Regions from separate parts of the Planococcus sp. FY231025 genome, predicted to be linked through region 1. Evidence: riboswitches for the same ligand, from Rfam matches in the RefSeq annotation. Region 1 holds a riboswitch; the other holds the start of a gene.
The links. Region 1 has a riboswitch for S-adenosylmethionine ahead of ACTL32_RS16320 (methionine ABC transporter ATP-binding protein). Riboswitches for the same ligand answer to the same signal wherever they lie in the genome.

Region 1 (7,764 bases):
GTCATTGAAATTCCTCCTTGCGGTTTATTGGTAGTCGACCAGCTCCTCGACAGGAACGAATGTCGGAATCTGGGCGCCTTTCGTATGCTCAACGATAAAGTCGGCTGTGTCTTCCTGCTGGTAAAGTTCTACGATTTTCTGGTAATCCGGATCGTCGGCATTTTCAGCGCTGGCGGCGATCAGGTTGATATAAGGTTTTGCCGTATCGCTTTCACGGGCAATCGGATCTTCCGTCGGATTTAGGCCGGCGTCGACCGCAATGCCGTTATTGATGATGGATGCTGCAACGTCCGGCATTGCACGCGGCGTCTGGCCGGAAATCATCGGCACAAGTTCAATGTTTTTCGGGTTTTCAATGATATCTTCCGCAGTGCCCGTCAATCCTGCATCGTCGGACAATTTGATCAAACCGGCTTCCTGGAGAAGAAGCAATCCGCGGCCCATGTTTGTCGCTTCGTTCGGCAGCGCGATTTGTGCACCGTCCGGAAGTTCTTCGATGGATTCGTATTTCTCGGAGTAGAGGCCCATTGGTGCAATGACCGTTGAGCCGATCGGAACGATGTCGATATTGTGCTCGGCGACAAACTCATCAAAATAGGAGATGGTCTGGAAAGCGTTCAAATCGAGTTCGCCTTCAGCAAGTGCGATATTCGGTGCTACATAATCCGAGAAAGTGACGATTTCAAGGTCGATGCCTTCTTTTTCGGCTTTGTCCGCGATGTAATCCCAGATGGTTGTATCCGAGCCGCTGATTCCAAGCGTGATTTTGCGGTTGCCGTCAGCGCCTTCGCTGTCGTCTCCGCCTCCGCAGGCGGCTAAGACCAAAGCCAGGATGGCCAGCAATAAAAGAGATGAAAGTTTTTTCATGATGTATTCCTCCAATAGATTAGTTTGATTGAATTTGCAGTACGGATTTATCTTCTGCGTACCCGCCGGGACAGCAAGTTGCCGCCCGACTGGACGCCTTGTACAAGGACGACCAGGATGGCTACGGTAATGACCATGACAAGCGTGTCAAACCGCTGATAGCCGTAAGTGATGGCCAAGTCGCCGAGTCCGCCGCCTCCGATGGCGCCTGCCATGGCAGAAGCGCCAATCAGCCCGACGATCGCGATCGTCAGGGCCAGAACCAGTGAGCTCAGCGCTTCAGGAATCAGAAAGCGGAAAATGATCTGGAACGGCGATGCCCCCATGGCTTGGGCAGCTTCGATAACACCATGGTCGACTTCAAGCAGCGAGTTTTCGATCAGCCGGGCGATATAAGGGCCGGCATAGAAGACGAGCGGCACGATGGCAGCGGCCGTCCCGATGGATGTGCCGACAATCAGCCGGGTGATCGGGATGATGGCGACCATCAAAATGATGAAAGGCACGGACCGGAAAATATTGATGATGATATTCAGTACTTTTGAAACCGGTTCGTTCGCCAATAAATGGCCTTTTCGGGTAACGACCAGCAGAATGCCGAGCGGGAAGCCGATGACCAGCGAGAACAGGAAGGATGCGCCCGTCATGTAGATGGTTTCCCAAAGGGCTTCCAGGATTTGTTCGTTATCAACTAGCATAATTCCGCACCTCCTCGACTTTGACATTGCTGCTGCGTATGGATGTTAAGGCCTGCTGGATTTCAGCGGCAGGGCCGGTAAATTCGACAATGAGATTGCCGTATGGTTCGCCCTGCAGTTCGGTGATATTGCCAAACAAAACATTCAGGTCCAGGTTGAAGTCCCTGGATATCCGCGACATGAGCGGCTGTCCGACAGAAGCGCCGGTGAACTGGATCCGGTAGATGGTGTGCTTGCGGTCCGGGTCCTGGATCTGCTTCAGCAGCGATTCCGGCAGTTCGTCGTTCATGACGGAACGGACAAACCGCTGGGTCGTCGTGTGCTGCGGATTGGTGAACACTTCGAACACCGTTCCCCGTTCGATGACTTTGCCTGCTTCAAGCACTGCCACTTTGTCGCAGATTTCACGGATGACGCCCATTTCATGAGTGATCAGCAGGATCGTGATGTTGTATTCGCGATTGATGCGGCGCAGCAGTTCCAGGATGGATTGGGTGGTCTGCGGATCCAGCGCCGAAGTGGCTTCATCGCATAATAGAACCGATGGATTGGTGGCAAGCGCCCGGGCGATGCCAATGCGCTGTTTCTGGCCGCCGGAAAGCTGGTCGGGATATTTCTCTGCCTGATCGCCCAGACCGACAAAATCCAGCAGGTCCTTCACCTGTTCCTTGATCTTGTTTTTCGGCGTTTTGGCAAGGATGAGCGGCATGGCGACATTGTGGAAAACGGTTTTGGAATTCAGCAAGTTGAAGTGCTGGAAGATCATTCCGATGTCTTTCCGCGTCTGGCGGATGTCTTTTGCGGACAAGGTTGAGATGTCTTTTCCGTCAATCAGCACGCGGCCGCTGCTTGGCCGCTCCAGCAGGTTGACTGTCCGGATCAGCGAGCTTTTGCCGGCGCCGCTGAAGCCGATGACGCCGTATATTTCACCAGTTTCAACAGTCAGGTCGATGCCGTTCAGCGCGTGGATCGACTGTTTGCCGGACTGGTAGGTTTTTGTTACCTCCTCGAATTGAATCATAGTGTAAGCCTCCTCAAGCTGTTCCAGTAATGCAAATCTTTTCGCAGAGGGCTTTTTATCCGAAATTGAACGAAAAAAAGCCCCCTTTTTTCTTATCCACAAGAAAAAAGAAGGCTTCGGCATGAAACCATCTCATTCTCATCTTCCAAACGCAAAAATGCGTTTGCAGGAGTTAGCACAGTTTTCGCATGATGCGAATCCGCTGCCGAAACGTCATAGGGCCTGTCCCTCGGTTTCTCTGGATAAGAAAGTGATGTACGTATTTGATTTGTAAGGACTACTTTATGGGGGATTGTTGAAAAAGTCAACCTTTTCTTTTAAAAAAATTTCAGGAAGATCCTTCAGCCTTTTTCCGGAATACGGAAGAAACCTTATTTTCAGTGCCGTTTGCGATGCGGGAAATGTTTTCCGTGTGCTTGAATACAGCCATCGCGAACAGCGCAGCCGCAATGAACAAAGGCAGTCCGCCTTCAGCGGGCCACCAGGCAATGGCGAAGAACGTGGCATACAGGACCAAGACGCCCGCGACCAGGTAATTGGTGGCGAGTGCTGCTCCGACAAGAAGCAGCAGGCCGGCCAAGCCAAGCTTCCAGTCGAGCGCCACCATGACGCCGATGACGGCCGCTGTTCCTTTTCCGCCGTTGAACCTCATATAGAAAGGGAAGTTGTGTCCAATGACGACGCCGGCACCGACGACGAACAGCAGGGCCCAGACGGTTTCTTCTGAAAGTGAAGAAGCATTCAGCGCCCAGCGGAACACCCACACGGCAGCTGCGCCTTTGAGAATATCCAGGAAAGCGACCAGCGCTCCGTATTTCCAGCCGAGCACGATGGCTGCATTTGAAGCGCCTGAATTTTTGACGCCTTCTTTTTTGATGTTGACGCCTGTCAATAGCTGCGCGACCAGTGAACCATGCATGCAGCCGACAATATAACCGATGATGAGAGCAATAACTATCCATGAAAACATCTTTTCCACTCCTTCTCTTATAGATTTAACGTTTGAAAAGAGCGCAGGTTTCAAAATTTTTAGAATTATCCGCTTGACAAATCCCACATCCATTTTATATACTTCAGGACATGATGGAAAACTAAATCTGAATACTCTTATCAAGAGAGGCGGAGGGAATAGGCCCTGTGATGCCCGGCAACCGACAAGCAGCTCAGCTTGGAAAGGTGCTAAATCCTACAGATCCGGAAAGACGGGATCTGGCAGATGAGAGGAGGCATACCCGTATGTGACGGCCCTCTTCTTAACCGAAGAGGGCTTTTTCTGTTCCCTCCTCAACCCGCGGTTTCCATCAAAAAAACCTTAGGAGGAATAGAAATGACAAATTTTAAACCAGAAACGCTTTTATTGCACGGCGGACAGCAGCCGGACCCAGTGACCGGAGCGAGAGGGGTCGCCATCCATAAAACGACTTCCTATGTGTTTAAGAATACGGAACATGCCCAGAACTTGTTCGGCTTGAAAGAAGCAGGAAATATCTATTCGCGCATCATGAACCCTACGGTGGATGTATTTGAACAGCGTGTGGCTCTTCTTGAAGGCGGGTCGGCAGCTGTCGCCCTGTCTTCCGGCATGGCGGCCATCGCATTCTCCGTAATGAACTTGGCGGAAGCCGGCGACGAAATCGTGGCAGACAGCAATTTGTACGGAGGCACAGTCAGCTTGTTCGCCAATACCTTGCCGAGATACGGCATCACGGTGAAATTTGTCGACGGCACGGACCCGGAAAACTTCCGGGGCGCCATCACAGACAAGACAAAAGCGATTTTCGGGGAGATCATCGGCAATCCAAGCCTGAACGTCTTTGATGTTGAAAAAGTGGCGGAGATTGCCCATGAAAACGGCCTGCCATTATTGATCGACAATACATTCGCTTCGCCGTACGGCAGCAACCCGATCGAGTTCGGGGCGGACGTCGTTATTCATTCGGCAACGAAATGGATTGGCGGGCACGGGACGACCATCGGCGGAGTGGTCGTCGACAGCGGTAAATTCGACTACGACAATCCGCGATTCCCCAACTACACGGAACCGGATGAAAGCTATCACGGCATCCGCTATGGAATCGATGCGGCAGGAGCGGCATTTGCGACCAAACTCCGCGTCCAGCTGCTGCGTGATTTCGGACCATCGCTCAGCGCGGAAAGTGCACATGCCTTTTTGCAGGGGCTCGAGACGCTGCATCTGCGGATTCCGCGCCACAACAGCAATGCCCGCATCATCGCCCAATACCTGAAGGATCATCCGCAAGTGGAGTGGGTCAACTATATCGGCTTTGAAGATCATCCGTCGCACCAATTGGCCCAAAAATATTTGAAGGACGGCTATGGTTCGATTGTCAATTTCGGCGTGAAGGGCGGCCGTGAAGCAGGCCGGAAAGTGATTGACAGTGTCGCTTTATGGTCCCACGTGGCGAATGTCGGTGATGCGAAATCGCTGATTATCCACCCGGCTTCGACGACCCACCAGCAATTGACGGCTCAAGAACTGAAAGCTTCAGGGGTGACGGAAGAATTGATCCGCTTGTCGATCGGCCTGGAGAATCCGGAAGACCTGATCGCCGACCTCGAACAGGCCATCAAAGCGGCCGTTCTGGAAAACGCATAAGAGGAGGTGAATGAGATGGCTTACGTATCCATTGGTTCGCTGGCGCTGGAATCGGCGGAAATCTTGGAAGGTGTCGAACTCGCATATGAACGCTGCGGCAAGGAAGGGGCTCCGGTCGCTCTCCTATGCCACGCTTTGACAGGCGACCAGTTCTCGATCGGCACTCCGGAGAATCCGGGGTGGTGGGCAGGGTTGGCCGGGCCGGGCAAAGCCGTGGATACAGAGAAATTTCAAGTCATCACCTTCAATGTGCTCGGAGGATGCAACGGATCGACCGGTCCATTGTCCGTCAACCCGAAAACAGGCGAGCCCTACCGCGCGGATTTTCCGGAAATCACTATCCGCGACATGGTCCGGGCAGAGCATGCGGCTTTGCAGAAGCTGGGCATCGACCGGCTCGCGGCTGTCATCGGCGGTTCGCTCGGAGGCATGAAAGCGCTGGAATGGGGGAGGCTATATCCCAGTTTCGTCTCAGCGGTGTTTCCGCTGGCAGTGACGCCAGCCTACAGCGATTACGGCATTGCGTTCAACTGGATCGGCATCCACGCAATTGTTAACGATGCGGAATTCAAAAACGGGAATTATAGGGATTCTTCTCTCATTAAAGGTTTTGAAACGGCTCGAATGGCGGGGATGGTGACGTACAGGAGCGGCGGGCTCTTCAATGACCGGTTCAGCCGCGGCCATAACGGCAAAGGATTCGATGTCGAGTCCTATTTGTCCTATCAGGGCAGAAAGCTGGCCGGGCGCTTTGATGCTAATAGCTACGTCACATTGCTGAAGGCGATGAATACCCATGACGTGGAAGAAAGCCGACTGGAAGTGGCGGTGCACTCCTTGTCATTTACACATGATTTACTATATCCCGGACCCTGGATGAGTGAATGGATCGATAAGCAGCCCAAAGCAAGCTGGGCTCTCATTGAAACAGCATTCGGCCATGACGGTTTCCTGGTCGAATTTGAAAAATGGGATGGCCACATCCGGGAAAAAATGAATAACATTCTCGATTTGCAGCCTGTGCGATAGCATAGGCTTTTTTTATTGGTTCCAGAACTTTAAAGCAGGAAAATATCTCTAGTTAAATCATCTTAAAATCAAGATAATAAAAAAGAAAAAATAGTTAAAAATAATTATAAAGGAATATGTTTACATTTTTGAAAATGGGGAACCATAGATTTGTATCAGAATGGTAGGACTAAATATCTGTATTAACGGAGTAATAGAATGAAAAAAGGAGAGTAATAACGTTTTGGGTAAAATGACCTAAAGTTCTTTTTACCCATTAAACGACATTTGTCTATTTGGAGTATTTTGACAAACTTTAGGAGAAAGTGGTAAGGATATAAAGTAAGGAAGAGTTTATTCATGTTTAAAGGAAGTCGGTGCTGAAGCCAGCAAAGCTTCCGGAAAAAGGGATGGACCATGTTGTTTTTCCACGATAGTTTTCAAGGGATTTGAAGAAGAAAAAACCGGGAGAGTGCCGCAATGATCGAATCGAAGAGAAAAGCCATTATTTTTTTCCTGCTTGCTGCAATCTTGGCAGGAACCGCCGGATTTTTGACGCTGCAAAAAGTGAAAGAACTGAACAATGATTTAGGCACGATGGTGGATGTTTACGCTGCCGGACAGGATATCTCCTCGCGGAGCGTCATAACACCGAAAGATGTCACGATAGAAAAGATTCCGAAGAAATTCGTGACAGATGAACACATTACAAGCACTACCGATCTCGAGAACAAAGTATCGGTCATTCCTTTGTCATCCGGCGATCTGATCACCAAAAATATGCTGAAGCAGGCATCTGCCGTGATGGAAGAAAACAACAGGCTGATCACACTGATGGCTTCGGAACGCGTCTTTTTCGACGAACAGCTGGAAGCACTCGACCGGGTGGATATTATCGTCTCTCTGCGCGACAAGGACATCAACAAGACGGAAATTTTCATGAAAGACGTAAAAGTGGCCCGCGTAGCCAATGAAGCCAAGAAGTTTGCCGGCGTGCAAGTCGAAATTGCGTTGGATCAGGCGCCTCTACTCATACATATGCAGAATTATGCAGACAGTGTACGAATCATCAAAGCGAATGTCGGCAACGGGGAAGCCGGGGAAGCACCAGCAGAAGCCGCAGCTGAACCGCCGGCCGAAAAAGCCCCGGCCGCTGCAACACCGGCGCCGCCGGCAGAAGAAAAACCGGCAGAAGAGAAGGCGGCTGAAACTAAACCGGCAGAAAAAAAGCCGGCCGCTGCAGAACCGAAAACTGCGAAGCCGAAAAGCTGAAGGAGGAATATGGGATGAAACAATCCAAACTATTGATTGTCGGACAGAAAAACGAAATGTATTCCTTGCTGATGCAGCAGTTTGAAGGTGAATTCGATTACGCTTCGCTGGATCCAATCCATCTGCGGTCCGAGCTGAAAAATATGGATCCTGCACTTGTCCTGCTGCTCCATAATCCGGGGAAGGACCTGGAAACGCTCGCTTACTTGCAGCAGGAGCTCGACAACGTACCAATCGTGTTTGTCCATGAGAGCCATGATTTCCAGTTGTTCCGCGATTTG
Region 2 (7,764 bases), on a different contig from region 1:
AAACTCCGATCGGTTCAATATGGATGCCGCCGGCATTTTCAAACTCATAGCCATTCTCGGCAATTTGTGATTCTAAATAAGGGACATGCTGGAAGTAGTTGGCATCAATTTCGCCTGATTCAAGATCTTGGTTAGGGAAGATATAATCCTGGTATGTTTCAATTTCCAGTTCAATACCCTGTTCTTCCAGGATGGGCTGGGCCTGCTCCAGAATCTCCGCATGCGGTACGTTGGACGCTCCCACTTTCAATGTGCTTGACTCTTCCCCGCCGGATCCGCCGCTGCCGGATTCTTCTGCACCGCAGCCTGCCAATGCCAATGCTGCCAATAATGTTCCTGTTACAAGTTTCTTCATGTGTGTACGCTCCCTTTTCTATGGTGTTTTTTATTATGGAATTTTAGATTAACGTTTATCTGATTTCACCGTCAAACGGTCCCCGACAAACTGGATGGCAAAAACGATGACCAAAATCAGGATGGTCGCTACCAGAACAACGTCCTGGCGGCTGCGCTGGAAGCCATCAAGGAAAGCCAGCGTGCCAAGACCGCCTGCTCCGATGATGCCGGCCATCGCGGTATAGCCGACCAAGGCAATGGCCGTAACCGTAATTCCGGAAATCAACGCCGGCTTCGACTCCGGCAGCAGCACCTTGCGGATGATCGTCCATGTGCTTGCACCCATCGAACGCGCCGCTTCAATAACGCCTTTGTCGATCTCTTTCAATGCAATCAGCACCATGCGTGCATAGAACGGTGCTGCCCCGATGATCAGCGCCGGCAATGCCGCATTCGGCCCCCGGATGGTTCCGATCATGAATTTCGTAAGCGGAATCAGCAAAATGATCAAGATGATGAACGGAATCGACCGGAAAATATTGACGAATGCGCCAGTCAGCCAATTCACGATGCTGTTTGCCCATAATTGCTTAGGTGCGGTTAAAAATAGGACGATGCCCAGCACAAGGCCGATGGCGAATGTAAAGAGCGTCGACATAGCCGTCATATACAATGTTTCAAGCGTGGCTTCCCACATATCCTGCCAGTCGACGTTCGGGAATAATGACTCAATCATTTGCCATCACCTCCGTCTGGACGCCTTCCGCATTCAAGAATGCCATTGCCTCAGCAACTTCCGGCTGAGAGCCTTTTATCTGCAAAATCAATGTTCCGTATGCTCCTCGTTGTGTATGGGCGATATTCCCTTGCACAATATTGATATCGACCGGATGCTTCCGGATCAACTTGGTCAAAATCGGCTGCTCTGTCTGGTCCCCGACGAAGACCAGTTTTACCAGCACGCCTTCCGGATACAACTCGCGGAGATGCTTGATCGTCTCCTGTGAATCTTCCGTATCTGTCACTTGCGCCACAAATCGCTTGGTGATGTTTTCCCTCGGCGCCTGGAAGACGCGGAGCACATCGCCCATCTCTACGACCCGGCCGCCTTCCATGACGGCGACGCGATGGCAGATTTTCCGGATGACGTGCATTTCGTGCGTAATCAGCACAATCGTAAGTCCAAGGCGCTTGTTGATGTCCACCAGCAAGTCCAGAATCGAGTCCGTCGTCTGTGGATCGAGTGCAGACGTTGCTTCATCGCATAGCAGCACTTCCGGTTCATTGGCAAGTGCGCGCGCAATGCCGACGCGCTGCTTCTGGCCGCCTGACAGCTGGGACGGGTATGCATTCTCACGTCCACCCAAGCCTACCAGTTCCACCAGTTCTTGGACGCGCGCTGCGCGTTTCTCTTTCGGGACACCGGCGATTTCGAGCGGGAACTCGATGTTCTCTTTGACGGTGCGCGACCAAAGCAAATTGAAATGCTGGAAAATCATGCTGACTTTCTGGCGCGCCTTCCGCAGCTCACCGCTGCTGATATTCGTGATGTCCTGCCCGTTGATGACGACAGAACCTTTTGTCGGCTTTTCAAGCCCGTTCAGCAAACGGATCAATGTACTTTTTCCGGCGCCGCTATAGCCGATGATACCGAAGATCTCGCCGCCGCCGATTGACAAGTCCACGCCGTCCACTGCGGTCAGTGAACCTTTACCGGTATCGAACACTTTCGATAATTGTTTTAATTCGATCATTCCTAAACACTCCCGCCTCAAAATAAAAACCCTTCTGCGCAAATTTGAGCAGAAGGGTAACTTTAAAAGTTAAACCGATCTCTCATCTTCCAAAGCTTTCGCCTTGTGTGATTTGGCACCATTTCATTTTCATGACGGTTGCCGGGCTTCATAGGGCACTTCCCTCCACCACTCTTAATAAGAGTTGACGATATTTAATTGATTTCAGAAATTCAATTTACCACGCTTCACTTTATCCGTCAATAGATTTTAACTTTTCGTATAAATAAGGCACCGATTGGAATGCATAGATCTTTTCTTCCAGCTCTCCGTTCTTTGTGATGAGCAGGCAAGGCACGCTTTCCACTTTATAGAGTCCGGCAATTTCCTGCACATAGTTCAAGTCCGCTTTGCCCATCGGCATGTCCGGCAGGAGCTCTTCAACCACATCGAGCATTTTGGAAGCGACTTTGCATGTGCCGCACATCGGCGTATACAAATAAAACGCGGCGACCGTGTTCGTGTTTTTTTCTTTCAGCCATTCTTTATGAGTCCATTCTTCCATTTCGTTTCATCCCTCAGCTAATAACTTATTGACTTGAACGTTTGCTGAAATCAGAACATCGATCAAGTTGCGGATCGGCGTGGCCGCCACTTCCTTGAAGCTCGGGCTGATGTAAAAGTGCCGGGCTTCGGGAAATTCGCGCTTCACCAATTTCCGCAATTTCTCTCCTGATTTGTCCGCATCGACCAGGATGATGATGTCCAGGCCTTCATATGGCAGCAGCAGTTCTTCAAGCCTCGATGCACTTACTGTACCATTTGTGCAAAGAATCGTCACGGGTTCTGCAATGAGCGGCGCGATCCGCGTCTTATCGCTGATCCCTTCCACCACGATTACTTTTTCCATAAGCCAACACCTCACTAGATCGGTATGAAAGAAAATCTGTATAAAAAAAGCGCCAAAAGGAGGCGCTTTGAGATTACTCGTTGATCATTTCTTTATATTGCTCAGCTGTCATCAACTCGCCTACTTCAGCTTCGCTAGGAGATTCGATTACCACCATCCACGCATTTTCGTAAGGAGATTCGTTGACAAATTCAGGGCTGTCTTCCAGCTCAGAGTTCACTTCAACCACTTTGCCGCTAATCGGCGCGTAAAGTTCCGATACGGTTTTTACAGATTCAACGCTTCCGAAAGGCTGGTCTTTTTTCAGTTCGTCCCCAACTTGCGGCAATTCAACGAAAACGATATCGCCCAATTCGGCCTGTGCAAAATCAGTGATGCCAATGCGTGCTGTACCGCCTTCTACTTTTACCCATTCATGCTCTTTTGAATAACGAAGTTCTTGTGGTGTGCTCATCGAAAACCCTCCAAATTATGTAGTTTGCTCCCCTTTAGTTTGACATAAACATATGGGAAACACAAGAAATGTATGGCTCTACTTCCAGGTATTTTCATAGACGTCTTCCTTGAAACCAAGCGTCGTTTTCTCCCCGTCCCATGCAAGCGGCCGCTTGATGAGCATCCCGTCGCCAGCCAGCAATTCCAGCTGTTCGTCCTCGCCCATTTCCGGCAGTTTTTCCTTCAGCCCAAGCTCACGGTACTTCATGCCGCTCGTATTGAAGAACTTCTTCAGTTCAATGCCGCTGGCTTTGTAGATCTTGCGGAGCTCTTCCTTGGACGGCGGCGCTTCAGCAATATTGATCTCGCGGTACTCGGCACCGTGTTCATCAAGCCATTTCTTTCCGTTGCGGCACGTTGTGCATTTCGGATAAGCATAATATGTAATCACAATAAAACCTCCTTTTCTTCAAGCTTACCAAAATCCAGCTAGCCGGTCGAACGAAGAAAAATGTTCATTTATTTTAGGTGCCTGTGTTTATTGTGATGGAGTTTTCTAATTCTATAAAAGATTAACGTTTTTATTCTCTATGAGCGGTTTTAAGGCTCTATGAGCACATTCCGTACTTCTATGAGCACATAACTGGAAAATGCCTGTTCATGCCTTACTACTCTCCATCTGCCATAGAAATTGAACAAAGAAAAAACGCAGCCTGAGCTGCGTTTTAAAAAATTCTTACACGACGTATTTTTCAACTTCGATCAATTTAACTGCCGCTTCGCGTTTTTTCGCGATGACGTTATAAGGAGTCGAGCGCGTCAATTTGCGTAATGCTGACAGCATCATGCGCTGGTTGTCGCCTTCGATAGCTGCAAGCAAAGTTTCTTTTGCGTCTTTTTCGATTTTGTCGAATGCTTCCTGGCAATAGATCTGCGTGTACAGCAATTTCTGTTTCGCTTTTTCTTCGCCAGAAGCCGCGATCGCTTTTTCTGTACGCAAGACTGCTGATTCCATTGCAAAGACGTTGCTGACGATGTCCGCGATGTTCACAAGCACTTCCTGCTCCTGCTCAAGTTTTGCTCCGTAGGTCTGTGCCGCAAGGCCAGCCGCTAAAAGCGCGATCTTCTTCGCGTTCCGCACCAAGTATTTCTCCTGTGCCAATGCTTCTGTGCCGATTTCTTCCGGCATCATCATCAAAAGCTCTTCCTGGAGTTTTTGTGCATGCTCGAACAATGGGAGTTCGCCTTTCATCGCTTTGCGGATCAAAGTGCCTGGTACAAGCAGGCGGTTGATTTCATTCGTTCCTTCAAAGATCCGGTTGATGCGTGAATCGCGGTAAGCTTTCTCAATTTCATATTCAGCCATAAAGCCGTAGCCGCCGTGTAATTGAACGCCTTCATCGACGATATAATCAAGCGTCTCTGTTCCGAAGAATTTGTTCATGGAACACTCCACTGCAAATTCAGCGATGGAATCAGCAACTAGTTTGCCGTCTGCGTGCTGCTCGTCTGTAAAGCCGCTCATGCGGTCTTCGAACAAGCCGACTGTGCGGTAGACGGAGCTTTCAAGGGCATACAATTGAGAAGCCATTGTCGCCAATTTTTCGCGCGTCAAGTTGAAAGATGAAATCGGCGTCTTGAACTGCTGGCGCTGGTTTGTGTAAGGGATGGTCAATTCCAATGCATATTTTGCGCCGCCGATTGTGCCGACGCCCAATTTGTAGCGGCCGATGTTCAGGATGTTGAACGCGATCACATGTCCGCGCCCTGCTTCTCCCAACAAGTTCTCAACAGGCACTTGCGCATCCTGCAGGATCAACGTACGTGTTGAAGAAGATTTGATACCCATTTTTTTCTCTTCAGGTCCGACTGAAACACCGTCGTAAGCGCGCTCTACAATGAAAGCAGAGAATTTTTCGCCGTCAATTTTTGCGTACACAACGAAGACATCCGCAAATCCTGCGTTCGTGATCCATTGTTTTTCGCCGTTCAAGACGTAATGCGTGCCTGCTTCATTCAAGCGGGCAGTCGTTTTCGCACCAAGTGCATCGGATCCTGAGCTAGGCTCAGTCAACGCGTATGCAGCAATCAGATCACCTGTTGCCAAGCGCGGAAGGTATTTCTGTTTCTGGTCTTCGTTTCCGAAAAGCACGATCGGCAATGAACCGATTCCGACGTGTGCGCCGTGCGTAATACCGAAGCCGCCTGCTTTGGACATCTTTTCAGCGATCAAAGCAGAAGCGATTTTATCTAGCCCGAGGCCGCCGTATTGTTCAGGCACATCTGCACCCAGCAAGCCCAGGTCTCCAGCCGATTTCAACAAACGGACAGAATGTTCGAATTCGTGGTTTTCCAAGTTCTCGACGACCGGCATGACTTCTGTGTTCACGTAGTCTTCCGTCGTTTTCGCAATCATCTTATGCTCTTCCGTGAAATCTTCCGGTGTGAAAACCCGGGAAAGGTCCGCTTCTTCAATTAGGAAACTGCCGCCTTTGATCAATGTTTTTTCTTCTGCCATTGTGAATTCCTCCTAGTTATCGTTCATTTTCTTTGATAGGTTCTAGATATTCCGCAAAACAGCTGCGTAAAACCGCTTGCTCCTTCGCGCTATGCACTTCGCTGTTCCTGCAGGCAAGTATCGGCCAAACAGCATTTGGCCGGTACTTTGCGACGAAGCACGGAGTGCTGCAGGAGCAGTACGGTTTTCTGCGCTGTTTTGCTCCATATCTTCTATAAATAATGGATATGCCTAAACTCGCTTTTACAAAGTGAGTTTCCAGCGCCGGCGCGTCCACGGGCTAGGCGGAGCTAGGAGACGAGTGTTCTTCTCGGCTCCTAGCGGAAGCCAAAGAGGCGCCCAAAGCATTTGGGTGACTCTTTTGCGACGAGCTTGCGCAGGAGCAATAGTCTTTGCTCTGCCCAAAGCGGCCGAAGCGGTGTATATAGTATGAAATTTATAGCGGGAATTCTTATCAAGTAATTTGATTTACAGCATTTCAAAGACGCCGGCTGCGCCCATTCCGCCGCCGATGCACATGGTCACGACGCCGAACTGCTTGCCTTGGCGCTTCAACTCACTCATCATGCGGATGGTCAGGATCGAACCTGTTGCACCGAGCGGATGGCCAAGTGCAATGGCGCCGCCATTGAAGTTCACTTTATCGATATCGATGCCCAAGTTGCGGACGACTGCGAGCGACTGGGAAGCGAAAGCTTCGTTCAATTCCCAAACATCAATGTCTTCAATCGAAAGGCCTGCGATTTTCAATGCTTTCGGAATGGCTACGATCGGTCCGATTCCCATGACTTCCGGCGGCACGCCGCCTGTTGCGAACGAACGGAATTTTGCGATCGGCTTCAAGCCGAGTGCTTCCGCTTTCTCCCGGTCCATGACCAACAGTGCCCCTGCGCCGTCCGATGTCTGCGAGGAATTCCCCGCCGTTACTGAACCGCGTGCAGAAAATGCAGCGCGCAATTTATTCAATGTCTGGATGCTCGTGCCGTGGCGTACGCCTTCATCCATCTCGAACATGAATGTTTTTTCCTGGTACTTGTTGTTTTCGTCGACAAAGCGCTTGGTCACTTCGACCGGAACGACTTCTTCGTCGAATTTGCCGGCTGCGATCGCAGCTGCTGCCCGTTCGTGCGAGCGGACAGCGAATGCATCCTGGTCTTCACGGCTGACGCCATATTGTGTGGCCACTTGTTCAGCGGTATGTCCCATGCTCATATAGTACTGGGGAGCTGTTTCTGCCAGTTTCGCGTTCGGGCGGATGACGTTGCCCATCATCGGCACCATGCTCATCGATTCGACGCCTCCGGCAATGACCGCTTCGGCTGAACCGACCATGATCTTTTCCGCTGCATAGGCAATCGATTGAAGGCCGGAGGAACAGAACCGATTGACTGTAACCGCCGGTGTTGTATCAGGCAATCCTGCAAGGGCCCCGATATTGCGGGCGATGTTCATGCCCTGCTCCGCTTCCGGCATAGCGCATCCCATAATCAAATCATCTATCGGGCCATCATATCCTGCCCGGTTTAACGCTTCCCGTACAACCAGTGCCCCGAAATCATCCGGGCGCACAGTTGCTAGAGAACCTTTTTTCGCTTTTCCGACCGGTGTACGGGCGCCGGCCACAATTACTGCTTCGCGCATGTTGTTTCCTCCTTTAATATCTCGCCCTTAGTTGCGGAGCGGTTTTCCTTTGACCAGCATGTGCTGCATCCGCTGTTGGGTTTTCGGTTTCGCGACCAGGCTCAAGAAAGCCTCACGCTCTAGATCAAGCAGGTACTGTTCATCCACCAAAGTGCCGTACGGAAGCTTTCCGCCGGATAGGACGAATGCAA

Region 2: another riboswitch for S-adenosylmethionine. It lies ahead of ACTL32_RS15330 (methionine ABC transporter ATP-binding protein); the one in region 1 lies ahead of ACTL32_RS16320 (methionine ABC transporter ATP-binding protein).

Annotation. Positions count from the first base shown of each region.
Region 1 covers NZ_JBQJJG010000011.1:23,464-31,227, reverse strand. The annotation lists gene ACTL32_RS16335 (M20 family metallopeptidase) at 1-5, opposite strand, end outside; gene ACTL32_RS16330 (MetQ/NlpA family ABC transporter substrate-binding protein) at 25-867, opposite strand; gene ACTL32_RS16325 (methionine ABC transporter permease) at 915-1,565, opposite strand; gene ACTL32_RS16320 (methionine ABC transporter ATP-binding protein) at 1,555-2,586, opposite strand; SAM riboswitch class I at 2,722-2,835, opposite strand; gene ACTL32_RS16315 (glycerol-3-phosphate acyltransferase) at 2,915-3,556, opposite strand; SAM riboswitch class I at 3,691-3,809, shown strand; gene ACTL32_RS16310 (O-acetylhomoserine aminocarboxypropyltransferase/cysteine synthase family protein) at 3,914-5,203, shown strand; gene metX (homoserine O-acetyltransferase MetX) at 5,219-6,232, shown strand; gene cpaB (Flp pilus assembly protein CpaB) at 6,692-7,483, shown strand; gene ACTL32_RS16295 (AAA family ATPase) at 7,498-7,764, shown strand, end outside.
Region 2 covers NZ_JBQJJG010000010.1:8,941-16,704, forward strand. The annotation lists gene ACTL32_RS15320 (MetQ/NlpA family ABC transporter substrate-binding protein) at 1-355, opposite strand, end outside; gene ACTL32_RS15325 (methionine ABC transporter permease) at 404-1,072, opposite strand; gene ACTL32_RS15330 (methionine ABC transporter ATP-binding protein) at 1,065-2,090, opposite strand; SAM riboswitch class I at 2,170-2,274, opposite strand; gene ACTL32_RS15335 (thioredoxin family protein) at 2,323-2,634, opposite strand; gene ACTL32_RS15340 (toprim domain-containing protein) at 2,641-2,979, opposite strand; gene gcvH (glycine cleavage system protein GcvH) at 3,053-3,433, opposite strand; gene ACTL32_RS15350 (arsenate reductase family protein) at 3,512-3,865, opposite strand; gene ACTL32_RS15355 (acyl-CoA dehydrogenase family protein) at 4,151-5,932, opposite strand; gene ACTL32_RS15360 (acetyl-CoA C-acetyltransferase) at 6,401-7,573, opposite strand; gene ACTL32_RS15365 (3-hydroxyacyl-CoA dehydrogenase NAD-binding domain-containing protein) at 7,601-7,764, opposite strand, start outside.